DNA from 3 places in the Nitratireductor thuwali genome. Region 3 is predicted to be linked to each of the others. Evidence: riboswitches for the same ligand, from Rfam matches in the RefSeq annotation. Region 3 holds a riboswitch; each other region holds the start of a gene.
The links. Region 3 has a riboswitch for cobalamin ahead of NTH_RS21095 (DUF1636 family protein). Riboswitches for the same ligand answer to the same signal wherever they lie in the genome.
Positions count from the first base shown of each region.

Region 1: it holds a riboswitch for cobalamin, as region 3 does, so the genes downstream of both, NTH_RS07190 ((2Fe-2S) ferredoxin domain-containing protein) here and NTH_RS21095 (DUF1636 family protein) in region 3, are expected to answer to the same signal.
Region 2: it holds a riboswitch for cobalamin, as region 3 does, so the genes downstream of both, NTH_RS03260 (TonB-dependent receptor plug domain-containing protein) here and NTH_RS21095 (DUF1636 family protein) in region 3, are expected to answer to the same signal.

Region 1 is NZ_CP030941.1:1,509,463-1,519,952, forward strand. It holds gene NTH_RS07180 (ABC transporter permease) at 1-411, opposite strand, end outside; gene NTH_RS07185 (ABC transporter substrate-binding protein) at 420-1,919, opposite strand; gene NTH_RS07190 ((2Fe-2S) ferredoxin domain-containing protein) at 1,932-2,756, opposite strand; cobalamin riboswitch at 2,857-3,070, opposite strand; gene aztD (zinc metallochaperone AztD) at 3,146-4,924, opposite strand; gene NTH_RS07205 (NAD(P)/FAD-dependent oxidoreductase) at 5,250-6,131, shown strand; gene NTH_RS07210 (aminotransferase class III-fold pyridoxal phosphate-dependent enzyme) at 6,257-7,609, opposite strand; gene NTH_RS07215 (HAD family hydrolase) at 7,625-8,287, opposite strand; gene NTH_RS07220 (Tm-1-like ATP-binding domain-containing protein) at 8,284-9,540, opposite strand; gene NTH_RS07225 (IclR family transcriptional regulator) at 9,558-10,334, opposite strand; gene NTH_RS07230 (tripartite tricarboxylate transporter substrate binding protein) at 10,486-10,490, shown strand, end outside.
Region 2 is NZ_CP030941.1:678,251-688,740, reverse strand. It holds gene NTH_RS03270 (FecCD family ABC transporter permease) at 1-596, opposite strand, end outside; gene NTH_RS03265 (ABC transporter substrate-binding protein) at 593-1,486, opposite strand; gene NTH_RS03260 (TonB-dependent receptor plug domain-containing protein) at 1,483-3,390, opposite strand; cobalamin riboswitch at 3,511-3,716, opposite strand; gene NTH_RS03255 (ABC transporter substrate-binding protein) at 4,025-5,674, shown strand; gene NTH_RS03250 (ABC transporter permease) at 5,756-6,793, shown strand; gene NTH_RS03245 (ABC transporter permease) at 6,802-7,959, shown strand; gene NTH_RS03240 (dipeptide ABC transporter ATP-binding protein) at 7,997-10,490, shown strand, end outside.
Region 3 is NZ_CP030942.1:109,047-119,536, forward strand. It holds gene NTH_RS21085 (CbtA family protein) at 1-573, opposite strand, end outside; gene NTH_RS21090 (CbtB domain-containing protein) at 589-771, opposite strand; cobalamin riboswitch at 806-1,003, opposite strand; cobalamin riboswitch at 1,065-1,270, shown strand; gene NTH_RS21095 (DUF1636 family protein) at 1,310-1,768, shown strand; gene cobW (cobalamin biosynthesis protein CobW) at 1,765-2,802, shown strand; gene cobN (cobaltochelatase subunit CobN) at 2,807-6,157, shown strand; gene cobG (precorrin-3B synthase) at 6,154-7,359, shown strand; gene NTH_RS21115 (precorrin-8X methylmutase) at 7,359-7,991, shown strand; gene NTH_RS21120 (precorrin-2 C(20)-methyltransferase) at 7,988-8,728, shown strand; gene NTH_RS21125 (precorrin-3B C(17)-methyltransferase) at 8,725-9,489, shown strand; gene NTH_RS21130 (cobalt-precorrin-6A reductase) at 9,453-10,223, opposite strand; gene cbiE (precorrin-6y C5,15-methyltransferase (decarboxylating) subunit CbiE) at 10,225-10,490, shown strand, end outside.

The DNA.
Region 1 (10,490 bases), on a different replicon from region 3:
CAGCCGGCTAAGCCGGTCGGCCAGCCCATCTGGTCTGATTGCTGCCGCAAAGCCAAGCGGCACGGCCGCAAGGGCGGCCAATATCAGGCCGCCCAACCCGATGCCGAGCGACAGCGGCAGCCGCGCGAGAAACTCCTCCAGCACCGGACTGCCGGTGCGGAACGAGCGCCCCCAGTCGCCAGTGACGAAATCCGACAGCCATATCGCGTAACGGACCGGCAACGGCCGATCGAGGCCCCATTCCACGCGCAACGCGTTCACGGTGGCTCCGTCGACCGGCAGGTTCCAGGCCTGGATCGCGATCATGACCGGGTCGGACGGCATGAAGGCGACGACCAGAAAAGCCAGCGCCGAGACCGCCAGCAGGCTGGCGGCCGAACGCAAGCCGATCCGGATGATGATGGCGCTCAAGAAGCCCGTTACCGCGTCTCGCCCATGTCGGGCCGGATAACATGATAGTCCGAACCCCACGGCTCATAGTCCGCCAGCCGCTCCGACACGCCTACATGCCAGGAGGGCGAGACCAGAAAGGTGACCGGCACATCTTCAAACAGCTTCTGCTGCGCGTCGAGCGCGATCTCGGCGCGCCGCTTCGCCTCGCCCGAGGACGAGAAGCGGGCGATGATGGCGTCGAATTCCTCACTGTCATAGCGGGCGTGGTTGAGCGGCCCATCGCTCCTCAGCATCGAATTGAGGAAGAAGGCCGGGTCACCGCTGGGCGCGGTGTGCTGCGCCCATAGGAAGATGTCGAACTCGCCGGAAGCGGCGACCTCGTTGAGATTCTCCACCACCTGCGTGCCAATCTCGATGCCGACCTTGGCCAGTGCTGCTTTCACCACCGGCAGCATGGTGACAAGATCCGGCCGCTGCGGATAGGCGAAGACTTGCAGATGAAGCCGCTCGCCGTCCTTGACGCGGATGCCGTCGGCGCCCACGGTCCAGCCTGCTTCATCGAGCAGGGCCGAGGCCTTGTCCAGATCGGTCGAGCGCGGCTCTCGCGGCGCAAACGCGAAGTAGGGTGCGAAGGCCCCGGTCGCAGGCTGGCCGCCATTGATCGCGGCCACGAGCTGCGCGCGATCGATGGCGAGATCGACCGCCTGCCTGACGAGCGGGTCTGAGAGCGCCGGTCGCTCGGTGTTGAGGAAGCCGAAATACTGGTAGCCGACCGGGAAGCTCTTGACCGTCAGGCCGGGATTGGCTTTCAGCCGCGACAGCACCTCCGACGGCAGGCCGAAGGCGAGGTCAAGCTCGCCCGTCTCGAAGGCGAGCGCCATGGTCTGCGCGTCGCCGAACTTGCGCAGCGTGATCGGCGAGCGCTCGCCGGCGCCTTCGAAATGTTGGTTGGGCACCAGGTCGAGATGCGAATCCGGCCGCAACTCCGCGATTGCGTAGGGGCCGGTATAGACGGCATCGCCAGCATCGTTCAGCGTATAGGCGACCAGCGGCCATTCGGCGAACAGCGCCTGGATGAGCGGCACCGGCTTTTCCGTAGTCACTTTCAGAGTGAGTTCGCCGGTCGACTCGAAGCTGAGCTTGCCGCCGGTCGCAGCCGCCGTCTTGCTCTTTGCGAAGGTGTTGGCGAAGCCGGCGGCGAAGGCGGCGGCCGTCACCGGCGTGCCGTCCGAGAAGCGGCGGTCAGGCTGCAGCGTGATTATCCATTCGAGATCGCCGGTGCGTTCCGCAGTGGCGGCCAGCTCCGGCACCAGCTTGCCGTCCTTATCGACCATGAACAGCTTTTCGCCGACCCCGTGGCTGACCAGCGCCCAGCCGGCCGAACCGGCGGTCGGGTCCTCGCTGCCGAGCAGGAAGGTGGCGCCGATCTTCAGCGCCTCCTGCGCCAGAACCGGCGCGGGCATGGCAGAAATGGCGGTTGCCGATATGGTCGCAGCCGCAAGGACAAGGCGTGAGAAATATCGCATGGAAGCATCTTCCTAGGTTTCGGATTGTTCAAGTGACGGGGGTGGCGCAGAACGCAGCCGCTGTTTGCGGCCCGTGGGCGCGTAGGCGAAATCGGAAACGACCTTTCCGCCGAGCAGATGCTGCTCGACGATGCGGTCGATGACGGCCTCGCTGACGCCGCCATAATAGGTGCCTTCGGGAAACACCTGCAGCACCGGCGCCAGACTGCAGGGGCCGAGGCAAGTCGACTTTGCGGTCATGGTGCCATCGCCGGTGATGCGGAGTTTGCGCTCCTGCTGGCGGTTGCGTAGGTGGCCCCAGATCACGTCCGCGCCGGCCGCATTGCAGGCGCCGCCCTCGCAAACCAGCACACGGCGCTTCTGCGAAGGGACCAGCGAGCCTTCCGTCGCCTCCCGATCCGCCGGCGGGATCGGCATCTCCGCCGACGCACCACCCACCAGAGCGGCCAGGAGCGGCTCGAAGTGAAGGCTTTGCGCGATATCGCGGGATATGTGGATCGGCGGCCAGCCGCCCGGAAACTCCCTCTGCCACCGCTTCAGGGAGCGCGTCATCCAGTTGCGGAAGCTCGGCTCCATCGGCAGCATCAGTGGCACGATCACGATCGTGCCATGGCCGCTGTCGCGCAGTGACAACAGCGCATCGCGCAGAGAAGGCTGCCCCTGTTCGCAATAGCAGGAGACCGCCTCGGCAACGCCCGGCAACATGGAGGCAATGGCGGCCAGCCGCCTCATCTCCGCGTGCGGCGCGGCTGCGAAGGCAGACTTGGTGAGCAGCACCACCGCCTTGCCGGCCGGCTTGGCCGGCGCTTCCGAGTGGCGCGAAGAGGGTTCTTGCATGAAAAATCCCCGACCTGACGTGAACGGGGATCGGGAAACGTGGCCGTGCAGACACGAGGCGTCTGCGACAACGCGCGCTCCCATGGCAGTCCCCGGCCATGGAACACTATGCGGTCAGGCAGGTCTCCTGGCTTGCGGGTCGTCGCTGCCTTGCCTGTCTTCCCGGCCAAAAGGCCAGTGACGTCTAGGGCAAAGCGGCTCGCCGCTCACAGTTGCGGGTCAGCTCCGGATTTCCCTGGATCGGGGCACCGGATTCCCTCTTAGCTCCTGACCGGACGAATCCGGCCCGAAGAACCTTAACCAACCCGAACGTCCCCAACCGCGGCTTCCCTGTCAATCCTCTTCGGCGACATTTCCACCGCGCCGGCGACGCGAGCGGCCGCCCGCGGTCAGTGCGCCATCATCTCGTCAACGATGTCCTCCGCGCTCAGGGAGGAAGGATAGTAGGTCGGCCAGTTCGTCACTTCCTCCAGCAAAGCGGCGCGATCGTCGCCCCAGTAGAGGTGATAGTGGTCGGCGTCCGCCGGCGCGATCTTGTGGTCGCTGAACTGGATGTACTGGGGCGCGGCCTCGTCGCCCTCGGTCTTTTCGAAGATGAAGCGCACGCCGCGATTGCCCTTCTTGTAGGTCAGGATCTCATAGCCGTCGCTCGCATAGCGGGCTCTGAGCGGCTGCCCGTTGTTGAAGAACGTGACGGTATCGCCATCGATCACGATACGCTCGACGTCGGTTTTGTAGCCGACCTCGTAATAGGCCTCATATTCCGCCGCGGTCTTATCGCCCGTTTGCGCCTTATGCTCCATGACCGGGTCGAGCGTCCCGTCCTGCAGGTAGGGGTAGACCGACTGCCAGTCGCCTTCCCAGTCTGACAGGGCACGTTCCCTGATCTGGTCATCCTCGAAATAGCCCTTGTAGATCTGGTCGGCATCGTGATCGTGAGCATGATCATGGTCATCATGGGCTTCCTCGCCTTCGTGCGCCTCGCCCGAGCCGCCGACTGCGACGATATTGTAAGGCTTGCCCTCAACCGCGATCTCACCGGCCTTCTGGAAGGAGGCGGCCGCCACGGAATGCACAACGCCGTTCAGCGGGTCGGTGACATAGATATTGTCGCCGGCGACTGCAATGCGCGGCCGCGGATCGCTCCAGTGCCCGTCCATCGAGTAGGGACCGGTGAGCCCGAGCGAATTGGCAATCCCGCCCTTGATCACGTCGACCTGGTGAAGCTGTCCGTCCTCGGTGAAGACATAGGCGAACCTTGCCCGGATCGGATCCACCGCAAAATGCACGCGGCGCGTCGGCAGCTCGATCAGCCGAAAGGCATCGCTTTCCATGGGATCGATCAGCACCACCTCGTCGGCGCCGTAATTGCCGAGGAAATATTGCAGGCCTCTGCCGCCGGCGAGCGTGGTGGATTTGCCGTCCGGCAGACTGTCGGCATAGGGCAGATGACGGATCTGCGGCATCCCCCCTTCGTGCGTGACTACGAGCAGCCCCGTTGCGCAGGCGAAAGCCAGGATGTCGCCGGAAGAGGCCTCTCCATGGAGGTCGGGGCAGGCATGGACGTCTCCCACCTGCGCGCCGGCTTCATCGACCACCCGGATGCCGACCGGAAGTTCGTCCGGGTTTTCCCGGTTCGGTTCCGACAGCAGCACATGGGAGCCATAGGCGACTGCGACGCCGTGATGCGGAACATCGGTCTTCACCTCCCTGAACTGGGAGCCTCCTTCCAGAACCGCCTTCTCGGAGACGATCCGCGCGACGCCTTCGCCGTCGAAGAAGGCGGCGAACACCCCGTCATGCTCGACGAAATGGGACGGCTTGTCGCCGGCGATCTCGGTGCCCGTCAACTTCGGGGCCTCGACATCGATGTCGCCGTGATCGCCGTGGTCGTCGAACGATATGCCGCTGGAAATGGCCGTGACCAGGCCGGCCTCTCCCTGGCGGGCGAATACGACGCGACCGCTCTCGCTGCGATACAGCGCCGCCGGACTCTCGACCTCGAATGTCTCGACGGGTTCACCAGCGATTGCATCCAGGACAATCACCCTGGCGGACTCCTGATCGGCGATGAACAGGCGCCAGGCGGTCATTTCCTCTGCAGAGGCGTTCGCCGATAATGCCAAGGCCAACGCAGCGGCAGCAGCCGGCATCCACACTGGTTTCATGAAGGCTTCTCCTTGATGTTATTACGGTTTTCGCGTTGAGAAGGTTGGATCGTTCAGCTTCGGCCGTCCGGCACCCCGCCCGCGCAGCCGGCTGCCTCAGCCTCCGCTCTTGACGACGGATTACGTTACGTTATTACATTCGTCAATGATAAATGTTATACCGTGACGGCTTAACCCGTCGTGCTCCAGTCCGCCGCGATTGCCAGGGAAGGCCGGAAACCCGGACGCAACAGGCAGCCGCCCATCGACGTGCTGACGCTGGAAGATCTGGCCGAGGCGCCTGCGATGCGAATCGAACGTCCCGTACCGAAGAGGGGCATGATCCATGCAATACGACGTCATTGTCATCGGCGGCAGCTATTCGGGTATGGCTGCCGCCCTGCAATTGCTTCGCGCGCGGCGCCAGGTGCTGGTGATCGACGCCGGCCAACGGCGCAACCGCTACGCCAGTCACTCGCACGGCTTCCTGTCGCAGGACGGCGTCGATCCGGCCGAAATCGCGGAACGCGCGCACGCGCAACTCTCGCGCTACCAGACACTCGCCTGGCACGACGGAACGGCCAGCCGGGTGGAGGGAAGCCGCGACGCCTTCGGCGTCGCGCTCGCCGATGGACGATGCGCGGAGGGCCGCCGCGTCCTGTTCGCAACCGGTGTTTCCGATATGCTGCCGGAGATTGACGGGCTGGCGGAACGATGCGGCAAAAGCGTTTTCCATTGCCCTTACTGCCACGGCTACGAACTGGATCGCGGCAGGATCGGCGTGATTGCGGCAGGGCCAAGCTCGCTGCACCAGGCGCTTCTCCTGCCGGAATGGGGTGAAGTGACCCTGCTGACGAACGGCGTGCTGGAGCTCGATGGGGAGGCGCGCAGGCAGCTTGGCGCGCGTGGCGTCGGCATCGAGGAAGAAACGGTCGCAAGACTGGAAGGCGGGGCGGACATCCGCTTGACGGGCGGACGGCTTCTGCCTTTCGCCGGGCTCTTCACGGCGCCGCGCAACCGGCCGGCGACCCCACTTGCGGAATCGCTCGGCTGCGAGCTGGAGGAAACGCCCTTCGGATCGCAGATCAAGACCGATGCGGCGAAAGAGACAAGCGTCTCCGGCGCCTTCGCCTGCGGCGATGTCGCGCGCGTGCCGCATTCCGTCTCGCTCGCGGTTGGCGATGGCGCCTGGGCCGGCGCCCAAATTCACCGCTCGCTGGTGTTCTGAAAGCCACAGGGCTCAGCGTTCCCGAGGCTATCCCCGTCCACCCATCAGCCGGTCTGGTTCATCGCGCACCCGCGACCGCCGCGAAACGATGGGCAGAACGTGCCGGCAATCGTGGCGCGCTGTTCCTATGCTATCGCGCTCAGTCCCGCGTCGAGCGCTTCGCCAATTTCGCGCACTTCGCCGGAAGTCAGTATCAGCGGAGGCGAAAGGATGATGTTGGAGCCGGAAACGCGCAGCATGACGCCCGCCTCGTAGGCAGCATCCGAGACGCGCTTCATTGTGCCCTTGTCGGCGGCCTTCTTGGTGCCGCGGTCCGAGACGAGCTCGATGGCGGCCATCAGGCCCTTGCAGCGTATGTCGCCGACGACCTCGTGCCGGGCCTTCAGTTCCTCCAGCACGGCGGCGAGTTCAAGCCCCCTGGCGGCGGCGTTTTCGTTCACCTTCAGCCGGCGGGTCTCGGCGAGCGCGGCGATGCCCGCAGCACAGCCGACCGGATGGCCGGAATAGGTGTAGCCGTGGCCGATGGCGCCGAAGCTGGTCTTGTCGGCCTCGAACACCTCGGCCACCGCGCCGCCGATCAGCGTCGCCCCGAGCGGGAAATAGCCCGACGTGATCGCCTTGGCGATGGTCATCATGTCGGGTTTGACGCCGACCGCCCGCGAGCCCGACCAGGCACCCGTGCGACCGAACCCGGTGACCACTTCGTCGGCGATCAGGAGGATCTCGTGTCGGTCGCAGATCGCGCGCACCAGCGGCATGAAGCTTTCATGCGGCACGATCACCCCGCCCGCGCCCAGCACCGGCTCCATGATGAAGGCGGCGATGGTGTCGGCGCCCTGGAAGGCGATCTCGTCCTCGAGCGCGCGGGCGCACAGACGGGCGAGCTTTTCGGGATCGGTCTCGTCGAATGGGTTGCGGTAGGTGCAGGGTGCGGGAATGTGGAAGACACCCGGCATGAGCGGCTCGTAATTGCGGCGGAAATTGGCGTTGCCATTGACCGAGGCGCCGCCGAAATGGGTGCCGTGATAGCCCTTCTTGAGCGCCAGGAACTTGGTGCGGTCCCCCTGCCCCCTGATCTTCCAGTATTGCCGCGCCAGCCTGAGCGCCGTCTCGACCGAATCCGATCCGCCGGAGGTGAAGAAGGCACGCGCCATGACCTCCGGCTCGAACCACTGGGTAAGCTCCCAGGCGAGTTCGATGGAGGGGCCCGTCGAGGTGCCGCGAAAGCCGGAATAATAGGGCAGCTCGTCGAGCTGCTCGGCGATGGCGCGCTTGATCGGCTCGCAGCTATAGCCGAGATTAACGTTCCACAGGCCGCCGACGGCATCGAGCACCGTGCGGCCTTCGAGATCGGTGACATGGGCGCCCTCGCCCTTCATGACGACGCGCGGCGGGTTGGCCTGCATGTCGGCCGGATGCGCCATGGGGTGCCAGATCTGCTTGGCGTTGTTGGCGGCGAGGAAGTTGGTGTCGCGCATGTCTGCTCCTGTCTGTCATGCCTGCAAGACGAGGCCGAAACGGTCCAGCGCCTCGGCATAGGATTTTTCCGGCTCACGGACGTCGAAACGGACGGCGCACATTCCTGCGGCAGCCGCGCCGTCGATATTGCGCTGCTGGTCGTCGACGAAGACGCAGGCCGCGGCCGGAAGACCCAGCGTCTCCGTCACGGCCGCATAGGCGCGCGGGTCGGGCTTCAATATGCCGGTGTAGGTGGCGTCGACGATGACCTCGAAGAGCGACAGCAGCGGCAGGCGTTTGCGGAAATCCGCGCCGTAGAAGAGGTCGAGCTCGTTGGACAGAACGGCCAGCCTTATGCCCGCCGAATGCGCGATGCGGATGGCGCGTTCCGCCTCCGGCCGCACCACGGCTTCCGGCTCGGCACCGCGGGCGCGCTGGACGAAGGTCTCCATGCGCTCCCAGTCCTCGCCCACGAGCTTTCCCACTTCGCGCGTGCGCGCGTGCCAGTAATCGCGCTCGCTGATCGCGTCGGCCTGCATGGATTGCCACAGCGGGTCCGTCTCCGGCGCGAAGGGCCCGCGCCAGGTCAGCGTGCCGGCGGGCAGGCCGAGGGCAGCTTCGGTCAATTCATGCGTTTCGAACAGGGTGCGCGTGACCACGCCGCCGAAATCGAGAACGAGGGCCTGAGGGCGGCTCATGCCGTGGCGCGCTCCTCTGTGGCGCCGAGCGGAACCACGCCTTGGGCAACCCATTCGTCGAAGATCGAAAGCGCCTTTTCGACAAAGGCCGGGCTGTTGATGTGGTCCGGAATCTCGTGGAATTCAACGTTGGCGGGCACGGCCCGCCGCATTTCGTCGACGAAGGCCGAAAGCGCCTCCGGCTCATGGAGCGGCTCGCCTTCCTGGTCCCACTCCTGGATGCCGCCCGCCGGCAGAATGAAGGCAGCCGCCGCCTCGGCCTTTTCCAGCTTGGCGCCGATGGCCCGCGCGATGCCGCGCCGCGCTTCTCCGTCGCTGGTGACGGAGGCAAGCAAGCGGTTGTGAGCGTGATAGGGCCGGTCGGAAAAACGCTCCGGCACCGGCTGCCAGGTGGGGAAATCCACCATATCGATGGCGCCGGGCGCCACGATCTGCGGCACGCCGGCGCGGCCGGCATTCTCCAGCCGGTCGGCGCCAGAGGTGACAACCGAATCGGCCAGGTGGTTCGCCAGCTCCTGCAGGCTGAAATCCATCACCGCGGCGAAGCCGCGCTGCGCGGCGATCGCCTCCAGCGCCCGGCCGCCCATGCCCGTGGTGTGGAAGATGACGACCTCGTAGCCGCGCCTTTCCAGTTCGGGTTTCAGCGCCACCATGTAATTGAGGCAGCTCTTGCCCAGCGAGCTGATGGCCACCACCGGCCGCTCCCGGCTTGGCCGGACGCCGACACGCGCGGCGCCCACCACCGCGCCGCAGGCCTGCGACAGCACCGCCTTACAGGTGGAGTTGAGTCCATAAAGCCCGCCGGCCCACAGGATCATCATCAAATCGGTGGCGATGCGCTCCGGCGGGATGAGATGCGAATAGGCGATGGTAGAGACCACGAACTTCGGCACGCCGAGCGGCAAGGCCAGCGCGACGTCGAGCGCCAGGTCAGTCCCCATCGTGCCGCCCAAAGCGATGACGCCGTCGATCTCATCCCGCTCGTAAAGCTCCTTCGCCAGGTGCGAAGCGCCCCTGGCCATCAGCGTCATGGCGCTGTTTTCATCGCCTGAATCGATGATCGCCTGGATCGTCGTGTCGGCGGCGGCAGCGACCGCGTGCTTGTCATGTTCCGGAGCATAGGGCGGATCTCCCAGCACGCTGACGTCAAGCATGATCGGCGCGCCGCCGGCCTCCCGCACCTTCTGGCGCATGAAAACGAGCTCGTCCGCCTTGGTGTCTCCGGTCCCGATGATCAGGATCCGTGGCTGCATGTCTCCCCTCTCCCTCGTCACGCTGATGCCCTGCTTTTGAGGGCGTTGAAAGCTTCGCCGTTGAGCCGTTCGGAAATTTCACGCGCGGCCGCCGCCACCGCCTTGCCGCGCTGCGCCGCCATCGCCTTGGAGGTACGGACAAGCGGTGCCGCGATCGCCAAGGTGCCGATGGCATAGCCGTCGGTGCCGAGAATGGCGGCGGCGACACTGAGGACGCCCTCCTCGTAGCCCTGGTCGCTGAGGGAAAACCCCTGGCGGCGGGCAACCCCGATCGACTGCTCTATAGCTTCCGGATCGGTCACGGTATGCCGGGTAAAGGCGGTGAGCGGCTCGGCCAGCGCCGCCTTCAGAACCGATTCTCGCACATGTGCGAGGTAGGCGATGCCCGAAGCGGTCGAATGCAGAGGAAGATATTCGCCCACATTGACATTGACCCGGTTCGCACGCGCCGGATGCTCGACATGGACCGTCAGCAGCGCGCCGTTGCTGGCCTCCGACAGATGCACGGTTTCCACCGTGGCGGCCGCGAGCTCGCGAATGAAGGGCAGTGCCGTCTGCAGGAACGGAAACCGTGCCTCGCGTATGCGCGCCAGCCGCGTAAGCCCTGCGCCCAGCCGGTAAAAACGCGATTCCATGTCCTGCTCGACAAAGCCGCTCTGCGCCAGCGAGACGAGGAGGCGCCGCGTGGTTGCCTTGTCGAATCCGGACCTGCGCGCGATCTCGGTGAGTCCGAATTCCGGCTCGTCCACGCTGAACAACTCAAGCAGCGATATCGCCTTGCCGACCGTGCTCATGAAACCTTCCGGCTGTTTAACATGAGAATTACGTTGACAGAGGGAAGGGTCATTTGCAAGTCTATAAACAAAATAGAGGTTCAAATAATGAACCCGAACGCCACATGCGCACGGCCGCAAGGTCGAAGACGCAGACAGAGAGGGAACTGTTATGAA
Region 2 (10,490 bases), on a different replicon from region 3:
ACGACCATCAGGGGCGCGGCCATGACCACGAACGCCATCGAGCGGTCCTTCAGCGAGCCGAGCAGCCAGAAGATGATCTCGTAGCTGGCGAAAGGGTTTGGCGAAAGGTTGAGCACGAGCGCCGTGAGGGCGCCGGAAAGGCTGGAGAGCGCGACGCCAGCCAGGATCAAAGTCAGCGTGGAGCCGCCGCGGGCGGCGAGCGCGAGCAGGATGAGCACGGCGACAAGTGCGCCTGCCAATGCGCCCGCCGGCAAGGCGTAGAGCGAAGAGCCGGCGAGGCCCGTGTAGAAGACGGCGACCGCGCCGAAGGCGGCGGTGGCGGAGACGCCGATGATGCCGGGCTCGGCCAGAGGATTGCGCAGAAAGCCCTGGAGCACCGCGCCCGACAGGCCGAGCGTGAAGCCGATTGCAAGGCCGAGCAGCGCGCGGGGGAGGCGGATTTCGCGCATGATGATGCCGGCCGCCTCTCCGCCGCCGGCGAACAGGCCAAAAAGGCTTTCGCGCAGCGCCAGGTCGGCCGGCCCGACGGCCAGGGATCCTGCAAACAGAACGAGAGCAAGGAGCGCAAGCGCTGCGTTGAGCCGGAGCGGGCTCATGAATCGCTCTCCGTTTCGCTGCACGGCGCGATCTCCCGGCGCAATGCGAAAAGGGCTTTCACCGCGTCGAGCGTGGCCAGGCTGCCGCAGGACCAGGCGCCTTGCGGCACGAAAGCGCCAATGCGCGTTCCGGGGAGGCTTTGCAATGCCGGATGGCGGGGGACGCGCTCGCCCAGCGACGGAGCGTCGTCCCCGCCTGCGGAGGTGATGATGATGTCGGGAGGATCGGCCACGATCTCCTCGATCGGGAAGGGGGCCATGCCGGTGACGCCCTTTTCCGCCGCAAGATTGCGGAAGCCGGCGGCTGCGACGACCGAATCGGCCAGAGTGCCGGCGCCCAGGGCGACGCCGTTCTGGTCATAGGCGAGGGCGGAGGGCTTTGCCGCGCATTGCCTCGAACGAATGTCGGCGAGCTCCGCCTCGAACCGGGCGGCGACTTCCTTCGCCTCGTCCCGCTGTCCCAGAAGCGCGCCCATGCGGCGGATTTCGCCGGGGATCGTGTCGAGGGTCTGGGCGAAGGAGAATTCCTCGACGCGAAAACCGAGTTTCTTCAGAAGCTCGGTCGTGTTGTGCAGAGAGTAGGTCCCGGTGACGATGAGGTCCGGCCGTGCCAGGAACACTTCTTCGGCCCGTCCGCGGTTGACGGGAAATCGTTGCGCCGCGGCATGCAGCGGCGACAGGCTGGGCTCGCGGGCGAGGAAGGAGACCGAAACCAGTTGGCCGGGCGCGGCCAGCATCATTGCGAGCTGATCTGTGCACACATTCAGCGACATGACGCGGGCGGGTGGTGCGTCTTCCGCTCGCGAAAGCGCCGGCGTGAAGAAGAGGGCGCCGGCGATGAGGCCCAGGCCGGACAAGGCCAGAACGCGCTTCCGGCCTCGGTCAGTCATGGCCCGAATTTAGCTTTGAAGCCGGCGAAGACGGAGATGCCGGGTGTGCCGTAGCCGCGCGCCGTCTGGTAATCCTGGTCGAGCAGGTTTTCGCCACGAAGATAAAGTTCGGTATTCTCGGTCGGCTTGTAGGCGAGTTTGGCATTGAGCAAGAAATAGTCGTCGAGCTCGTAGTTTCCCGTATCCACTGTATCGAGCGCAGCGAGGCCGGAAGCGGAAATCGTCCACTTTTCGGCGGGACGATAATCCGCCGTCAGCGCAACCGTGTGGCGCGGCACGCGGGCACTGCGGCTGCCGTCGGGTGCTTCGGACTGGGTGTAGGTATAGCTCGCGCCGAGATCGAGCCAGGGGGTGGCCGCATAGGCGAAGGACGCCTCCACGCCGCGCATCTGTGTGGTGCCGGGTACCTGAGCATACCGGCACTCAAAAGGCGCTGTCTCGACGCAATCGATCAAATTGTCGATCTCGATCTGGAAGTAGGTCAGGTCGGCGACAAGCCGCTCGTCGAGGAGACGCTGTTCAACGCCAATATCGAAGCTGGTGCTGGTTTCCGGCTTCAGGTCCGGATTGCCGACGGGAGCACCGCCTACGTAAAGCGGGGGAGCGAAGAGCTCATAGAGGCTTGGCGCCCGAAAACCGGTGCCCGCGGAGGCGTGCAGCCTGGTGCCCGTGTCGGCGAAAAGATAGGCGCCCGCCACGCGGTAAGTCGTCTCGCCGCCGAAACTGCTGTGTTCGTCGTGGCGCAAGCCGAGGCTGAGGGTAAGGTTCTCGATCGGGTCGAGAATGCCTTGCGTCCATACGCCGGTCATATCGACCGAATCGTCGATAGGCAGAGAGCCGGCGTCGTCGGTGAAGCTGGCGCTCTGGCGCTCGTGGTCCGCCCCGTATTGCAAGGTCAGCCATTCGGTTGCCTCGAACGATCCCTGATACTCCGCCTTGAGGCGCTTGCCCTCGTAATCCGCGTTGTAGGGACCAAACGTGGAATCGCTGTGGAGGCTGCGGTCGAGCGAGAAACCCTGCATGGCAAAGGTGTTCTTCAGTCGGCCGTCCATCAGGTCGAGGTCAAAGCCCATGCGGCCGGCGATCTGGCGGTTGCGGTTGATGTTGGTGTGGAACGGATCGTCCTGCGGCGGGTCCGCGAAGGCGTCGTCGAACTCGGCTTCGGCGTCTATATAGAGGCCCGAGGCGAACACGGCGAAATTCTCGCTGAACCTGTACTCGCCGCCGATATCGGCGCTGATGTTATCGTAGGAATCGCGTTCGGAGCCCGCGGCTGCGGCCGAGATGCCGTCGGTATGAAAGCCAAGGAGATTGAAGGTGAGGCGGCCGTTGCCTTTTGCCGCGCGCAGGCCGTAGGAGCCGCGCGCGGTTCCGCGCGACCCACCTTCGCCGGAGACGAGATGGGAGATGCCGGGTTCGATATCGCCGAGCGTCGAAAGGCTGATGACGCCAGCGATGGCGTCGGAGCCGTAAAGGGTGCTTTGGGAACCCTTGAGAACCTCAATCGAGTCGATGCCGCCGGACAGGAGGTACTGATAGGACGTCTGCACCTGGGTGCTGGTTGGATCGGAGATGTCGATGCCGTTGTAGAGCGTCTTCACATAACGTCGCGGCGCGCCCCGGAGCGACAAGCTGCCTTCGGCGCCCGGACCGCCCGCGGAACTGAGGGTAATGCCCGGCACCTGGGCGAGATAGTCGACCACCAGCGGTTGCGATTGCTCTTCGATCTCCATTCGGGTCACCGTGGAGCCCGTTTTGGACAGTTCGGTGGCCATCCTGTTCGGAGTGACGACGATCTCCCCCAGGTCAAGGTCCTGGGCGATGGTCGGCGTGGAGACGGCGAGTGCCAGTGCGAGCACCGACGCGGCAGTGGCAAGTGCGGCTTTGATCTGATTTGCGGCCATGGGCGTTCCTCCGCAACGGCTCAAGAGGTACTGGAAGGAACGGGCGCCCGCCCGGTCTCCACCAGCGATGACGAAACGCCACCACTGCGAAAACCACAGCCCCGGAAGCTTCCCGCATCCGGCAGGTGACGGCCCGAGGCAGGTTTCCTGGCTCGCGCGTCTTCGGCTTCCCCGCCTTCCCAGGCAGAACTGCCCAGTGGCATGTGAGGAAAGCCTCGGCGCTTACAGTTGCGGGAGCAGCTACGGCCCCGACGCGTGATGCGTCGCCCGTATTCCCTTTTACCCCGGCAGATGGCTGACGGGGCACCTCAGGCAGAGCGAGACGATTAGCAAGGCGCGCCAACAGCGTCAATCGAAGCGACGGCTGGCATACGCCTTTCGCACCGGCGCTTCGACCGGGTCTGCCCAAAATATCGCAGATTCTCCTTCGGCTATCGCTTTTGCGTCAAACTTGTCGCATTCTCCGCCTTCAATACCGCATCCAATGCAGCAATCTGACCGCAGACTGGAGCCGTCAATCCAGCATATCCAGTGGGGCAAGCTTCTTTGACATCGGCGTTTCGATGCGGAATGCTAACCCGGCAGGCAGATGTCACACGGGCATGCGAAACAGGCAGGAAATGGGAGTGGGTCGATGAGATTCTTCAAGAGCAACAGTGGAAGCGTGCCGGCACGCATTGCCGCGCTGGCCGAGGAGGCCAAATCCGGAGCATTGGACCGTCGCGAGTTCCTGGCGCTGGCGAGCGCTTTCGGCGCGACGACGGCGGGCGCCTACGCCATGCTGGGCATGGCGGCGCCGACGCGGGCGGTGGCACAGGAGCCGAAGCGGGGCGGCGTGCTCAAGGTCGCCATGTGGATCAAGGAAAACAAGGATCCGATGACCGCAGACTGGTCGGAAATCGCCAATGCGATGCGCCAGACGCTGGAGCCCCTGGTCAAGTATACGCGCGACTTCACCTTCGAAGGCCGGCTTTTGGAAGGCTGGGAAGTCAATGAGGACGCCACCGAGTATGTTTTGAACGTGCGCCAGGGGGTCACTTGGAACAATGGCGACGCCTTCACCGCCGACGACGTGATCTACAACCTCAACCGCTGGTGCGACCAGTCCGTCGAGGGCAACTCGATGGCCGCACGCATGGCCAGCGTCATCGATCCGGAAACGAAGAAGGCGCGCGAGGGCGCCATCCAGAAGGTGGACGACCACACGGTCAAGCTGGTGCTGCCGGAGCCAGATATCTCCATCATCGCCGGCTTCGTCGACTACCCGGCCCTGATCGTTCACCCGAGTTTCGACGAGACGGGGCGCGATTTCGTCGCCAACCCAATCGGGACCGGCCCGTTCGAGCTGGTTTCCTACGAGGTGGGCAACCGGGTCGTGCTCAAGCGGCGCGAGAACGGCCAGTGGTGGGGCGGCGAACCTTATCTCGACGGTATCGAGTTCATCGACTACGGCACCGATCCTTCGACCATGGTCTCGGCCTTCGAATCCGGCGAGGTGCATACGAACTACGAGACCAGCGCCGACTATATCGACATCCTTGACGGGCTGGGACTGGAGAGATCGGAAGTGGTGACGGCGGCGACCATCGTCGCCCGCACCAATGTCGGCAATCCGCCGTATGAAGACCAGCGCGTGCGCAAGGCGCTGCAGCTTGCCGTCGACCCCGCCACCGTTCTTGCCCTCGGCTACGACAATGCCGGCGAGGCGGCGGAGAACCATCATGTCTGCCCCATCCACCCCGAATATGCCGAACTCGCGCCCTTCACGCGTGATGTCGATCGGGCCAAGGCGCTGATGGAAGAGGCCGGCCAGATGGATCATGAGCACGTGCTCATCACGGTCGACGAGGACTGGCACAAGAATACGGGCGATGCCATTGCCGCGCAGATCCGCGAGGCAGGGTTCAAGGTGAAGCGCGAGGTGCTGCCGGGCTCTACCTTCTGGAACGACTGGACGAAATATCCATGGTCCATGACAAATTGGAACATGCGTCCGCTCGGCATCCAGGTGGTCGCCCTGGCGTACCGCACGGGCGAGGCCTGGAACGAGACCGCCTATTCCAACGCCGAACTCGATGCGCTGATCGAAAAGGCGCTGACCATGCCGGACGCGGACGAGCGCCGCACGGTGATGAAGGACATCCAGCAGCACATCCAGGATGCCGGCATCATCATCCAGCCCTACTGGCGCAAGCTCTACAACCACTCGGTGCCGGCGGTGAAGAACCACGGCATGCATCAGACCTTCGAGATCGACCTGCACGACGTGTGGCTCGACGAGTAGGACGCAAGGGAGGGGCCGGCGACGGCCCCTCCCGCAACGATCAATAATAAACAACAACTCCGAACGGGGTGAGGGGAAACAGTGCTGAGCTTCATTCTTCGCCGCCTTGGTGTCATGGCGCTGACGATGCTGTGTCTGTCGCTGGTGGTGTTTTTTCTGGTCAATCTGGAGCCGAATCTGAAGAAGCTGGCGATCAGCCAGCTCGACATGCGTTCTTCGGCGGAAGACCTGGAAAGCTGGCTGCAGCGGAACGGCTATCGGCAGAACTTCTTCGTGCGCTACGGCCAGTGGCTGGGCGTGGTGCCGAAGCAACCGAATGTCGATCCACAGACGGGGATTTCGAGCCCGCGCTTTTCCTATTGCAACGAGCCGGCGGAAGCGCGTTTTGCAGGGATTTTGCAGGGCAATTTCGGCTGCTCGACCAAGTTCAAGGTTCCGGTTGCCGACAAGCTCGTTCCCGCGCTCGGCGCCACTGGCCTGCTGATGTTCTGGGTGATGGCGGTGATGGTGCCCGTTTCCCTTCTGATCGGCGTATTGGCCGGCATGCGCGAGGGCAGCCGTACCGACAGGACGCTCTCGGTCGCTTCGATCACCACCACGGCGACGCCGGAATACATCTCGGGCGTCATCTTCACCGTCATCTTCGCCTCCTGGCTTGGCTGGCTCAACGGCTCGGCCGCCTCGGCCACCAATACGGGCATAACCTTCTACAATTTTACCCTGCCGGTCATGACCATGGCCATCTACGGCATCGGCTATATCGCGCGGATGACGCGCGCCTCCATGGTCGAGGTCATGACGCAGCAGTATATCCGCACCGCCCGGCTCAAGGGCCTGGGCTTCAACGCGGTGGTTCTCAAGCACGCGCTGCGCAATGCGCTGATTGCGCCATTCACCGTGATCATGTTGCAGTTTCCATGGCTCTTGACCGGCGTGGTGATCGTTGAGGTGATGTTCCGCTACCAGGGCTTCGGCTTCACGCTGGTGGAGGCGGCGGGCAATAACGACATCGATCTCCTGCTCGCCTGTTCGCTCGTGTCCGTTTTCGTCGTGCTTTCGACGCAGCTTGTATCCGATGTCGGCTATGCACTGCTCAATCCGCGTATCCGCGTGCAATAGAGGCGGCCATGCAGCTTGAAACCATAGGCGTCTTCGGCATCATCCTCGGCGTCTTGGCCCGTTTCTGGCCGGTCTGGCTGGCGCTCGGCATCGTGCTCTTCCTGAGCCTGCGGTACAAGAAGAGGCTCGGCCTCTACGGTCATCTGTTCGACACCAGTGTGGGCGTGGCGGGCGTGATGATCTGCTTCTTCTGGCTGTTCACTGCCATCTTCGCGGATGTGGTCTCGCCTTTCGATCCGCTGCAGCAGATAGCGGTCATGAAGAACGCACTGCCCGGCAGCATCGAGCCGGGCACAGGCCAGCCCTTCCTGTTCGGCGGCGACCGACTGGCGCGGGACGTTTTCTCGCGTACGGTCTATGGCAGCCAGATCGTGCTCATCATCGCGCCGGCGGCAACCATGTTCGCGCTCATGGTGGGCACGACGCTGGGCCTGCCGGCCGGCTATTATGGCGGCCGGGTGGACAGCGTGCTGTCGTTCCTGGCCAATCTCGTGCTGGCTTTCCCCGTCATCCTGCTGTTCTACCTGCTGGTGACGCCGGGCATCCGCGAGACCGCCATTCCGCAGTGGCTGGCGGGCTTCTTCTTCGTCTTTCCGCTCATATTTTTCGGCACGCTGTTCTACACGCGCTTTGCAGCGAGGCCGGGACTGCTTGTCATGCAGCTTGGGCTGACCTTGCTTATCGGCGGCTGGGTATATCTCGGGCTTGTCTTCGACGCCGACCCGCTGGGCATCATTTCGATCAGCGCCAACCAGCTCAACATATTCGTGGCAGTGGTCTTCGCTTCGGCGCCCGGCGTTTTCCGCATCGTGCGCGGCCTGGTCATGGACATCAAGACGCGCGACTATGTGGCCGCCGCTCAGACGCGCGGGGAGAGCCCCTGGTACATCATGCTGTGGGAGGTGCTGCCCAATGCCCGGGGCCCGCTGATCGTCGATGCCTGCCTGCGGATCGGTTATACGACAATCCTTCTGGGCACGCTCGGCTATTTCGGCCTGGGGCTGGCGCCGGAAAGCCCGGACTGGGGCACCGGCATCAAGGAATCGAGCCGGCTCCTTCGTGCCTATATCCATCCAGCCCTGCCACCGGTCTTTGCGCTCATGTCCTTCGTGCTCGGCCTGAACCTGCTCGCCGACGCGCTGCGCGAACAGTCGCTGAAGGATTGATGCGGGGACGACGGTTTAACGGAACGAGAGCTACGCCATGAACGAAGCCATCAGCAGCGAGCGGACGCAGGAAGCGGGCGAGCCCATTCTGGAGATCGAGAACCTTTCCATCTCGTTTTTCACGCGGGCCGGCGAGATTCCGGCCGTGATGGACTTTTCCTGCAAGGTGATGCCGGGGGAGGCGATGGGCATCGTCGGCGAATCGGGATGCGGCAAGTCCACCGTGTCGCTCGGCATCATGCGCGATCTCTCCAATGTCGGCAAAATCGTCGGCGGCCGCATCAAGTTCAAGGGCCGCGACATGGCGGAACTGAGCGAGGAGGAGTTGCGCCACATTCGCGGCAACCAGATCGCGATGATCTATCAGGAGCCGATGGCGAGCCTGAACCCGGCCATGAAGATCGGCCGTCAACTGATGGAAGTGCCGCTCATCCACGACAAGGTGTCGAAGGATGAGGCTTGGAACCGGGCGCTGGAGATGGTGGCCTCGGTGCGCCTGCCGGACCCGGAGCGGATCATGCGCTCCTATCCGCACCAGCTTTCGGGCGGGCAGCAACAGCGGATCGTTATCGCCATGGCACTGCTTTCCAAGCCGGCGCTTCTCCTGCTCGACGAGCCGACGACGGCGCTCGACGTGACGGTGGAAGCCGGCATCGTGGAACTGGTCAAGGGCCTCGGCAGAAAATACGGCACGTCGATGATCTTCGTGTCGCACAATCTCGGCCTGATCCTGGAGACCTGCGACCGCATCACGGTCATGTACTCGGGCGAAGCGGTGGAGACGGGGCGCATCGAGGATGTGTTTGACCGCATGCGCCATCCCTATACGCAGGGGTTGTTCCGCTCCATCCCGCTGCCCGGCGCCGACAAGAACTCGCGGCCGCTGATTGCCATTCCCGGCCAGCTTCCGCTGCCCCACGAAAGGCCCAGGGGCTGCAATTTTGCTCCGCGCTGCCAGCATTTCGTCGAGGGTGTGTGCGATGTGGCCGAGATACCCATGGTTACCGTCGGCGGCCATGAAGGGCACCATTCGCGCTGCGTGCGTTTCGACGAGATCGACTGGGACGCGCTGCCGGAGGGCGCAACGACGGTGAAGGAGTGCGTCGAACCGGGCAAGCCGATGCTGAAGATCGAAAACCTGAAGAAGTACTATCAGGTGGCCGCCAATGCGATCTTCGGAGGCTCGGAGACGCGGACGGTCAAGGCCAATGAGCAGATTAGCTTCGAGGCGCGCGAGGCTGAGACGGTGGCGATCGTCGGTGAATCGGGATGCGGAAAGTCGACGCTGGCCAAGGTGCTTCTGGGGCTGGAGACGGCCACCGAGGGCGAAGTCCTGCTCGGCAATGTGCCGATCCACGACGTGCCGGTGGAAGATCGCGATACGGAGACTGTCGCGGGCATTCAGATGGTGTTCCAGAACCCGTTCGACACGCTGAACCCCAGCCATTCGGTCGGCTCACAGATCATCCGTACGCTGGAGAAGTTCAAGGTGGGCAACAGCGTCGCCGAGCGCACCCAACGCATGCTGGAACTGCTTGACCTCGTGAAGCTTCCCCGCGCCTTCGCAAGCCGTATGCCGCGTCAGCTCTCCGGCGGCCAAAAGCAGCGCATCGGCGTCGCCCGTGCTTTCGCAGGCAATGCCAAGGTGGTGGTGGCCGACGAGCCGGTATCGGCGCTCGATGTCTCCGTGCAGGCGGCGGTGACCGAACTGCTCATGGACATACAGCGCAAGAACAAGACGACGATGCTGTTCATCAGTCACGACTTGTCGGTGGTGCGCTATCTCGCCGACCGGGTCGTGGTGATGTATCTGGGCTACATCGTCGAGCAGGGAACAACCGACCAGATTTTCGCGCCTCCCTACCACCCCTACACGGAGGCGCTGCTTTCGGCGATCCCGATTGCGGACACGTCGGTGCGCAAGAAGCACATCGTTCTTGAAGGCGATATCCCGTCCGCGATGAACCCGCCGACGGGGTGTCCCTTCCAGACGCGCTGCGGCTATAAGCATCTGGTGCCGGGCAATCTGTGCGATACGGAAGTGCCGCCGCTGAAGGAGTTGGGCAATGGGCATCGCAGCCTTTGCTGGCTGGAGGACGAGGACCTGGCCCGGATGGAGCCGGTCATCAGCTTCGATGGCAAACCCAAGAGCGCCGGACGTGCGGCCGCGAGTGCGACAGCTGGAGAGGCGACCGCAAGTGGTGGTGCCAACGAACCGAAAACCATAGCCCGGAGCAAGAAAGCCGAAACAAAGGACTCTGGCAAGTCGCTATCGGCCACGCCCGGCAGTTCGTCTCCCAAGGTCGTGCAGGGGGAGGTGGGGAGCGCGCGGCAGGCCGCTTCGATGCGCGTCGATCCAGGGACGACCGGAAAGGACAAACGCGGCGGCGGCAAAGGCAAGGCCGTGCGCGAGCGGGCGGAGAACCGGCCGGTGAAGGCCGCCTCGTCCCCTGCGCAAGCGCGGCGGCTGATAGGCGCAGCGCCTGTCGGCGGGGTTCGCCCGCCCGGCATGCGCAAGCCGCGTCGACCCG
Region 3 (10,490 bases):
GCCGACGACATGCGGCGCCACGATCAGCGCCACGCCGATCAGCGCCATGAGCGGCGAAGCGCGGAACGCGATCAGCGCAAGGCCGGCGGCGGTGAGGGCCACCGTGGCGATCCACCAGACCTGCCGGGACAACAGATCGGCCGCGGGCATGGCCGGCAGTTCGGGCGGCAGGCCCAGCCCCGGCGCCAGCGTGAAGGCGGCAAAGCCGGCAAGACCCCAGAACAGGCCCTGCCGCCAGTTGGCGAGCCCGCCGGCGAATTCCGACGCCACCAGCAACAGCAGCGCGAAACCGATGCCGGTGACGATGTTGGCCAGCGCCGTATAGGCCGCCCGCTCGAACCCGTCGGCCGGCGCCCAGGCGTCTTCGTCGTGGGAATGTGCCGCGGCAGCATCCTCCGCGCCGCCGGCCGCTTCACCATGCGCCTCGTGGCTGTGCCCGGACCCCGCTGCCTCGAACGTCTCCGCCTGCAGGATCAGCGGAACCGTGAAAGCCGTCTGCAGGACCGTCATGACAATGCCGGCGCACAGCCCGGCGAGCGCGGCGGCGAACACCACGTTGCGAAAAATACTCATGATCTCACCCTCTCGTCAGTGGCAGGGAAACGCCATGGAGTGGCGGTAATCGTGCCCGGCATTGTGCATGGCTTGGAGCTGTGAAAAGCCCACGAAGCCGATGATGAAGATGCCGAGCAGCCCCGCCAGGGCGAGCTGCAAATTGCGAGATTGTGCGGAAGAAGCCACGTCGTGCGTGGTCGAAGCATGTGTCGCCATATCCGTCCTCTCCCCTCCACCCGAGGGTATTGGTGTCAATTTTCGGTCGCCGGCAGGTTTCCTGGCTCGCGGGTCGATGTTCTTGCCCGCCTTCCCAAAGCTTCAAGCCTCAGTGGCAGATGGACGCGAACTCTCCGCCTACAGTTGCGGGGGCAGCCGCGGCATTGGCGCTTTCGCGCCGCACCGCATTCCCTTTTGGTCCCTTTCGAGGACCGGCGACGCGCCGACCATAACGAAAATGTGGCCCGCCGCAAACGGTTTGTTGAGCGCATTGACAGGAAGGACGAGCCGGCTCTAAATGCATCGCTGACGGTCTTCCTTCCGCAACGAAGGAAGCTAAGAGGGAATACGGTGCGGACTTCCGTCCAATGCCGTAGCTGTCCCCGCAACTGTAAGCGGAAAGTTTTCGCCGACACGCCACTGAGGCTTGAAGCTTTGGGAAGGCAGGCAAAAGCATCGATCCGCGAGCCAGGAAACCTGCCGTCGAAACGAGAAATCCTGACCGCCTGGCGGGTGACCCGGGCAAGGAGAATGTGTTTTGACGATCGACGGCGCCGTTGCGCGCGAACCCCTGACCGACCGTCCCTCTGCGGACTGCGATGAAACCGCCGGCGATTCCGGGCCGCGGCATGGCGTCACCGTCATCGTCTGCAGTTCCTGCCGGCATCCCGGTGAGACCGATGTCTCCCCGCGCCCGGGTTCGCTGCTGGCGGCCGATACAAGGCGCGCGGGCGAGAACAGCCAAGTCAGCGTCAGGCATGTTGCCTGCCTGGGCAACTGCAAGCGTGGCCTCAGCGCCGCCATCCTCAAACCCGGCGCCTGGAGCTATGTCTTCGGCGAGCTCACCACCGACAGCGGTGCCGATCTCATCGCCGGCGCCGAGCTTTTCGCCCGGTCGGCGGACGGCTTCATGCCGTTCCGTGCCCGCCCCGAAAGCCTGAAGCGGGGTCTCATCGCCCGCGTCCCCAATTTCGACAACCTGAAGGACCTGCCATGACCGCGTCCGCCGATCGCGTCCCCTGCACCGTCGTCACCGGCTTTTTAGGCGCCGGCAAGACCACACTCATCCGCAACGTCCTGGAGCGGGCTGGCGGCAAACGGCTGGCGATCATCGTCAACGAGTTCGGCGATGCCGGCATCGACGGCGAGATCCTGAAGAGCTGCGGCATCGAGAACTGCCCGGAGGAAAACGTGCTGGAACTGGCCAATGGCTGCATCTGCTGCACCGTGGCCGACGATTTCGTGCCGGCGCTCGAACAGATCCTCTCCCGCGAGCCGAAGGTGGACCACATCCTGATCGAGACCTCCGGTCTGGCGCTGCCCAAGCCGCTGGTGCAGGCCTTCCAGTGGCCGGCCATCAGGAACCGCGTCACGGTGGACGGTGTGATCGCCGTGGTCGATGGCCCGGCACTGGCCGAAGGCCGTGTCGCCGCCGATCTCGACGCGCTGGACGCGCAACGCGCGGCGGACGATTCGCTCGACCATGACGACCCCATCGAAGAGGTGTTCGACGATCAGGTCGCCTGCGCCGACCTCATCATCCTGTCGAAGAGCGATCTTCTCGACGCGGCCGGCAATGAGCGCGCAAGGGGCCGCATCGAGGCGCATCTGGCGCGCAGCGTGAAGATCGTGCCGAGCGCCCATGGCAAGGTCGATCCGGCGCTGCTTCTGGGCCTCGGCCTGGCGGTCGAGGACGATATAGAAAACCGCAGAACGCATCATGACGGCGCGGATGACCATGAGCACGACGATTTCGACACCTTCATCGTCAACCTGCCGGCGGTGCCACATCCCGAGGATCTGGAACGCCGCGTGACCGCCGCCGTCGACACCGGCGAGGTGCTTCGTCTCAAGGGTTTCGCCCATGTGACGGACAAGCCGATGCGGCTGCTCGTGCAGGCGGTCGGCCCGCGCGTCTCGCAATATTACGACCGCGCCTGGAAGGCCGACGAGACGCCCCGGAGCCGCCTGGTCATCATCGGGCTGAAAGGCATCGACCGCGCGCGGATCGAAGGCCTTCTGATGACTTGATCCGATGCATATCCTCGCCACCACCACCGCTTCGCTTGACGATCTGATCGAGCCCGTCGATCTGCGGCAGGCGCCGGCGGATATGGTGGCGCTGTCTTTCACCGACAGCGATCTGGCGGGGCTGGCGGCGGCCTGGCGGGCCGAGCGCGATACGCTGCCATCCATGCGGCTTGCCGCCCTGCGTGATCTGCGCCACCCCATGTCGGTGGACCTTTGGGTGGACGCCGTGGCGGCGCATGCGCGCATCATCCTGGTCCGCGTTCTCGGCGGCTACGACTGGTGGCGCTATGGCTGCGACCGGCTCGCCGCGCTGGCTCGGAAAAAGGGCATCGCGCTGGCACTCCTGCCGGGCGAAGGCCAGGCGGACGATTCGCGCCTTGCCGAGCGCTCCACCGTATCGGCGGAAGAACGCGCGGCGCTGCTCGCCTATTTCCGCGAGGGCGGGCCGGGCAATATGCGCGCGCTGGCGCGGCGGCTGGCCTCTTTGGCGGGACGCGGGATCGAGGCTCCCGCCCCGGTGCCGCTCGCCAAGGCGGGGTTCTACGCGCCGGATCGCGGTATCGTGCCGCTCGACTTCTTCACCGCCCGGTTGGACGAGGCGCGCCCCCTCGTGCCGATCCTGTTCTACCGCTCCATGCTGCTTGCCAGCGACGTGGCGCCCATCGACGCGCTGAGCGCAGCGCTGGAGAAACGCGGCTTCCTCGCCGTCCCCATCTTCGTCTCCAGCCTGCGCGACGGGGACGCGGCGGCCTTCGTGCAGGAAGCGGCCGGGCGCCTGCGGCCTTCCGCTCTCGTCACCGCCACCGCCTTTTCCAGCGGCGCGGAGCCTGGCGAGAAAACGCTGTTCGACCGGCTGGGCCTGCCCGTCTTCCAGGTGATCACCGCCACCACCCGCCGCAAGGCCTGGCAGGAGGGCCAGCGCGGGCTGGCGCCGGCCGATCTCGCCATGCATGTCGTCCTGCCGGAGCTGGATGGCCGCATCATGGCCGGCGCGATCTCCTTCAAGGACGAAGCCGACATCGATGACGGCCTGTCCTTCGGCATCCAGCGCAACCGGCCGGAGGAGACCCGCGTCGAGCAGGCCGCCGCCCGCATCGCGGCTCTGCTGGCGCTGCAGGCGAAGCCGCGCGGAGAGCGCCGCATCGTCATCCTCATCCCAGACTATCCGAGCGCGCCCGGCCGCACCGGCTATGCCGTCGGCCTCGACGTGCCGGCCAGCGTGCTTGCCATGCTGCACGACCTCAAGGAAGCCGGCTATGGGGTGGGCGAAATCCCGGCAACATCGCGCGATCTGATGCGCTTGCTGGAAAAAGCATCAGGATCTCTCCCCCTCTCCGACTACCGGCCCTTTTTCGACCGCCTTCCCGAAGCCGCGCGCAACGCTGTCAAAGAAACCTGGGGCGAGGCGGAAGACAAAGAATTCCGCTTCCGCGCCGCCCATTTCGGCAATGTCAGCGTGGCGCTCGCGCCCGACCGGGGCAGTGCCGCCGACCGGCGCGCTGACTATCACGATCCGGCGCTCGCCCCCCGCCACGCGCTGCTCGCCTTCGGCGCATGGCTGCGCGAGAAGCTTGAGGCGGACGCGCTCGTCCATGTGGGCGCGCATGGCACGCTGGAATGGCTGCCCGGCAAGACCGTCGCGCTGACGGAAACCTGCTTTCCCGAAATCGTCACCGGGGCCCTGCCGGTCGTCTATCCCTTCATCGTCAGCAATCCCGGCGAGGCGGCCCAGGCGAAAAGGCGCATCGGGGCGGTCACGCTCGGCCATCTGACCCCGCCGCTCGCCGGCGCGGGACTTTCCGACGAAGAGCGCGAGCTCGAACGGCTGGTCGACGAATATGCCCAGGCCGACGGGCTCGACCGCCGCCGCCGCGACCGGCTGGCCAGGCTGATCGTCGAGACGGCGCAGCGCACCGGCCTGTCGCGCGAGGCGGGGGTGGAAGATACGGGCGACACCGACACCGCACTGATGAAGATCGACGCCTGGCTGTGCGACCTCAAGGATTTCGCCATCAAGGACGGGCTGCACATCTATGGGCGCGGCCAGCGACCCGGCGACACGCCCGAGAGCTCCGAACGCGCCGCCTGCGCGGAGGCCGAGCGCACCGCCCTTCTGGCCGCGCTGGACGGCCGCCATATCCCGCCCGGCCCTTCCGGCGCGCCGGCGCGCGGTCGCACCGACGTGCTGCCCACCGGCCGCAACCTCTTTACCGCCGACCCGCGCACCCTGCCGACGCCGACGGCGACCGCGCTCGGGCAAATGGCGGCCGACGAAGCCGTGCGCGGCTACTGCCAAGAGCACGGCGATTGGCCGCGTGCGCTCGTGATCGATCTGTGGGGCAGCGCCAGCCTGCGCACCGGCGGCGAGGAGATCGCGCAGGGGCTCGCTCTGATGGGATGCCGCCCGCAATGGGACAACGCCACCGGCCGCCTCATCGGCATCGAGGTGCTGCCACCGGCCAGCATCGGGCGGCCGCGCATCGATGTCACCTGGCGCATTTCCGGCCTGTTCCGTGATATGTTCCCGACCCAGATCGCACTTCTCGACACGGCGATAGCGGCGGTCGCCGCGCGCGACGAGGCGGACGGCGAAAACCCGCTCGCCGCCGCGGCGCGCGCCACCGGCAAGACCCCGGCCCGCATATTCGGCTCGGCGCCCGGCACCTATGGCGCCGGCATAGAGGAGCGCCTGTCGCGCGGCGACTGGCGGGAGCGCACTGAGCTCGGGCAGGCCTATCTCGACGCCGCCTCCCACGCCTTCGGCGGAGCGGAAGGGGAAGGGCGCAGCCTGCCCGGCGCCTTCGCGGCACAGGTGGCGGGAGCCGACATGCTGATCCACACCGGCGACGATGCCGGCCGCGACATATTGGAGGGCTCCGCCGATGTCGCCTTCATCGGCGGCTTTTCCGCCGCCGTGGCGGCGCTCGGCGGCAAGGCCGATGTGGTAGTGCTCGATACCACCGACCCCGAACGTCCGCGCGCCCGCTCGCTTGCGCAGGCCATCGCACGCACGGTGCGGGCGCGGGCCATCAATCCCCGGTTCATCGCCGGCCAGATGCGGCACGGTCCGCGCGGCGCGGCCGAGCTGACGGAAACGGTCGACCGGCTGGTCGGCTTCGCCGAGGCCACCGAGGCCGTTTCGAGCGCGCTGATCGACGCCGTCTTCGACGCCTATCTTGGCGATGAGGCGGTGCGCGGCTTTCTGCTCCACGAAAACCCCACTGCGGCCCGCGCCATGGGCGAGCGCTTTCGGTCCGCGCGCCGGCGCGGCCTGTGGCACGCGCGCCGCAACACGATCGACGACGACCTGGCGGCGCTCATCGCCGAGGCCGAGAGCGAGGAGGCGACGGCATGACCCTGCGGCGCGGCGCCTGCCCCTCCCTGGCCCAGCCGATGCAGACCGGCGATGGCCTGCTCGTACGGCTGGCGCCCGCCCACGGACGCCTCACGCCGTCCAAGCTCGCGCAGATCGCGCAGGCGGCGGATCGCTTCGGCAACGGGCTTCTGGAAATCACCACGCGCGGCAATCTGCAGATCCGCGGCCTGACCGCGCGAACCGCGCCGCTTCTGGATGACTTCATGGCCGATTTGGACCTCGGCATCGCCAGCGGCCTCGCCGTCGAAACCGGGCCGCTGGCCGGACTTGCCGTCGACGAGATCGCAGACCCACGTGGCCTTGCCAGCGCAATTGCCGCGCAAGCCGCCGAACTGCGGCTCGCCCCGAAAGTCTCCGTCACGGTCGACGGCGGCGGACCCTTGCATCTCGGCGAAATCGGCGCCGACATAAAGCTCGAGGCGCTGGGTGGCGGCGAATGGCGGATCGGCATCGGTGGGGCGCGCCGAACCGCCCGCTGGCTGGGCGCCGGCGGCGAAGCGGCGGTGCTGTCCGCGAGCATGGCGATCCTCCGCCTGCTCGCGCAAAAAGGTTGCGAAGCGCGCGCGCGCCATCTGGACCACCGCGATCTCTTCGACCTCACGGAAGAATTGCAGCCGGCAAACGACCTTGCCGCAAGCAGCTGCGCCAAGCCGATCGGCACCTTCGACTTGAGCGATAATTCCCATGCGATCGGCTTCGCCCTGCCCTTCGGCCAGGCGCGCGCGGCCCATCTCATAGCCCTGTGCGAAGCGGCATCCAACGCTAGGGAAATCCGTCTGGCGCCCGGCGGCGGGCTGCTGGTGCTAGGTCTGCCGGCAGGCGAGGAAGGCACCCTTCGTCTCGCTGCCAGACATTTCGGCTTCATCATCGAGACCACCGATCCGCGTCTTGCCATATCCGCCTGCGCCGGCGCGCCCTTCTGCGCCTCCGCCCATCTCGGCACCAAGGCGCTGGCCGAGGAAGCCGCCGCCGCCGGGCTGATCGACGGCACCTTCCGCCTGCATGTGTCCGGCTGCGAAAAGCGCTGCGCCCAGCCGACCGGGGACTGCGTCAGCCTGATCGGCCGCGAGGGCGCGTTCGTCGTTACCGCCGACGGCACGACCGCCCCGGCATATCTCCGCACCTTCCTTGTCGAGCGGGCGGAAGCGCTGCGCTCGACCCCATCGCGAAAGACCGCCTGATGCCGCAAACCGACTACATCCGCGACGGCAATGCCATCTACGAACAATCCTTCGCCATCATCCGCAACGAGGCCGACCTTTCGCGCTTTTCGGATGAAGAGGCCGATATTGCGATCCGCATGATCCACGCCTGCGGGCAGGTCGAGGCGGCGGCGCATTTCGTCTTTTCGACGGACTTCGTCGGGCAGGCGCGCGCGGCGCTCAAGGCGGGCGCGCCGATCCTGTGCGACGCCGAGATGGTGGCGCGGGGCGTCACCGCTACACGCCTGCCGGCCGGCAACGAGGTGATCTGCACCCTGCGCGACGAGCGCACCCCGGCGCTTGCCGAAAAGCTCGGCAACACCCGGTCGGCGGCGGCGCTGGAATTGTGGCGCGACAGGCTGGAAGGCGCGCTGGTCGCCATCGGCAATGCGCCGACCGCCCTTTTCCACCTACTCGACATGATCGATGCGGGCGCGCCCAGGCCCGCGGCCATCATCGGCATGCCCGTGGGCTTCGTCGGCGCGGCCGAATCGAAGGAGGCATTGGCCGCAGGCAGCCATGGCATCCCCTTCGCCATCGTTCGCGGCCGCATGGGCGGCAGCGCCATGACGGCGGCCGCCGTCAACGCATTGGCGAGGGCCGGGCTATGAAGGGAACACTGATTGGCGTCGGCACCGGCCCCGGCGATCCCGACCTCCTGACGCTGAAGGCGTTGCGCGCCCTGCAGCAGGCCGAAGTGGTCGCGTATTTCGCCAAGCGCGGGCGCAAGGGCAATGCCCGGCGCACCGTCGAAGGCCTGTTGAAGCCCTCCGTTATCGAACTGCCGCTCGATTATCCCGTCACCACGGAAATCGACAAGGCGCATATCGACTACATCGGCGCCATAGCCGGGTTCTACGAGGAGGCCGCGCGCCGGGTCGAAAGCCATCTCAGCGAAGGCCGCGACGTGGCGGTGCTGAGCGAGGGCGATCCCTTGTTCTACGGCTCCTACATGCATCTGCATGTGCGGCTCGCGCCCCTTTATCCGACGCGGGTGATCCCCGGCATCACCGCCATGTCCGGCTGCTGGTCGCAGGCGGGCCTGCCCATCGTGCAGGGCGACGACATATTGAGCATCCTGCCGGGCACGCTGCCGGAAGCCGAGCTCGTGCGCCGGCTTTCCGACACGCAGGGCTTCGTCATCATGAAGGTCGGCCGCAACCTGCCGAAGATCCGCCGCGCGCTCGCCGCCGCCGGCAGGATGGACGGCGCGCTCTATGTGGAGCGCGGCACGATGGAAAACACGCTGACCCGCCCGCTTTGCAACAAGCCGGACGATGAAGCCCCCTATTTCTCGCTGATCCTCGGGCCGGGCTGGCAGGACAGGCCGCACGAGGCTGTCGCATGAGCGGACGTCTCGTCATCATCGGCACCGGTCCCGGCAACCCTGCGCAAATGACGCCGCAGGCGCGCACGGCAATCGCCGCGGCCAGCGATTTCTTCGGCTACGGCCCTTATCTCGACCGGCTCGACCTCAACGACAGGCAGACCCGCCACGCCTCCGACAATCGCGAGGAACTCGCCCGCGCCAGGGCGGCGCTGGCAATGGCGGCCTCGGGCCGGCATGTGGCGGTCGTCTCGGGCGGCGATGCCGGCGTCTTCGCCATGGCGGCCGCCGTCTGCGAAGCCATTGAGCATGGCCCGGCCGAATGGCGGCGGCTGGATCTGGAGATCGTCCCCGGCATCACCGCCATGTTGGCGGTGGCCGCACGGGTCGGCGCGCCGCTCGGCCACGATTTCTGCGCGATTTCGCTATCGGACAATCTGAAGCCGTGGGCGCTCATCGAGGAACGGCTTGCCGCCGCCGCCGCCGCCGGTTTCGTAATCGCGCTCTACAATCCGATCAGCCGCGCCCGGCCCTGGCAGCTCGGCCGTGCCTTCGAACTTCTGCGCGAAAAGCTCTCCGGGCAAACGCCGGTGATCTTCGGCCGCGCCGCCGGGCGGCCCGACGAGCGCATATCGATTGTCCGGCTGGACGAGGCGCAGCCCGAAATGGCCGACATGGCCACCTGCGTGATCGTTGGTTCGCAAGAGACCCGCATGATCGCGCGCGACGGCCTGTCCCCGCTGGTCTATGCGCCGCGTTCCGCGGAAAGGCCGATGAGATGAGCCTCGACCTGCTTCACGGCGTCCCCTACGGTGTGAACGACGGCAGCACTGGCCTGCTTCGGCCGGACGACCATGATCACCGGCAGCCCGAGCGCACGGGCGGCGGCGATCTTTCCATAGGTGGCCGTCCCGCCGCTGTTCTTGGCAACGATCGTTTTGCATCCGTGCCGGATCAGCAGCGCCCGTTCGTCATCTTCAGAAAAAGGCCCGCGCGACAGGATGCAGGTCGCGCGCGGCGGCAGGTGCGCGGGATCGACCGGCTCGACGCTGCGAATGAGATAGTGATGCTGCGGCGCTTGGGCGAAGGCAGCCACCTCCTGCCGGCCTATCGCCAGGAAGACGCGGCGCGACGCGGCGCCCAGAAGTCCGGCCGCCTCTGCCACGTCATTCGCCATTCGCCAGTCGTCGCCCTCCCCCGGCTCCCAGGCGGGCCGCGTCAGCGTGACGAGGCGCACGCCGGTTATGGCGGCGGCCTCCGCCGCGTTGCGCGCCATGCGCGCGGCGAAAGGATGCGTGGCGTCGATCAGCAGGCCGATATCGTTCTCGCGCAGATAGCGGACCAGTCCCTCCGCGCCGCCGAAACCGCCGACGCGCGTTTCGCCGGCCAGTGGCCGTGGCGTGCGGGTGCGTCCGGCCAACGAAGTGGTAACGCGCAGATCGCCCCGCGCCGCGAGATGTTCCGCCAATTGCCGCGCCTCGCCGGTTCCGCCGAGAATGAGGATATGGGTGGTCATGATGTCTTCTAGGGCAAAAGAGGCCGCTTTGGGAACGGGGTCGGCCGCCCGCCGAGACCCGTCCTCGAGATGGCTTACCATCGTCGGCATCGGCGAGGACGGCCTTGCGGGCCTGAGCGAAGCCGCCAAGGCCGCCATCGGCGAGGCCGAGTTCGTCTTCGGCGGCCATCGTCATCTGGCGCTGGCCGAAAGCATGATCGCCGGTGAAAAATGCCCATGGCCCACGCCTTTCGCGAAAGCGGTGAACGACATCGCCGCGCTCAGCGG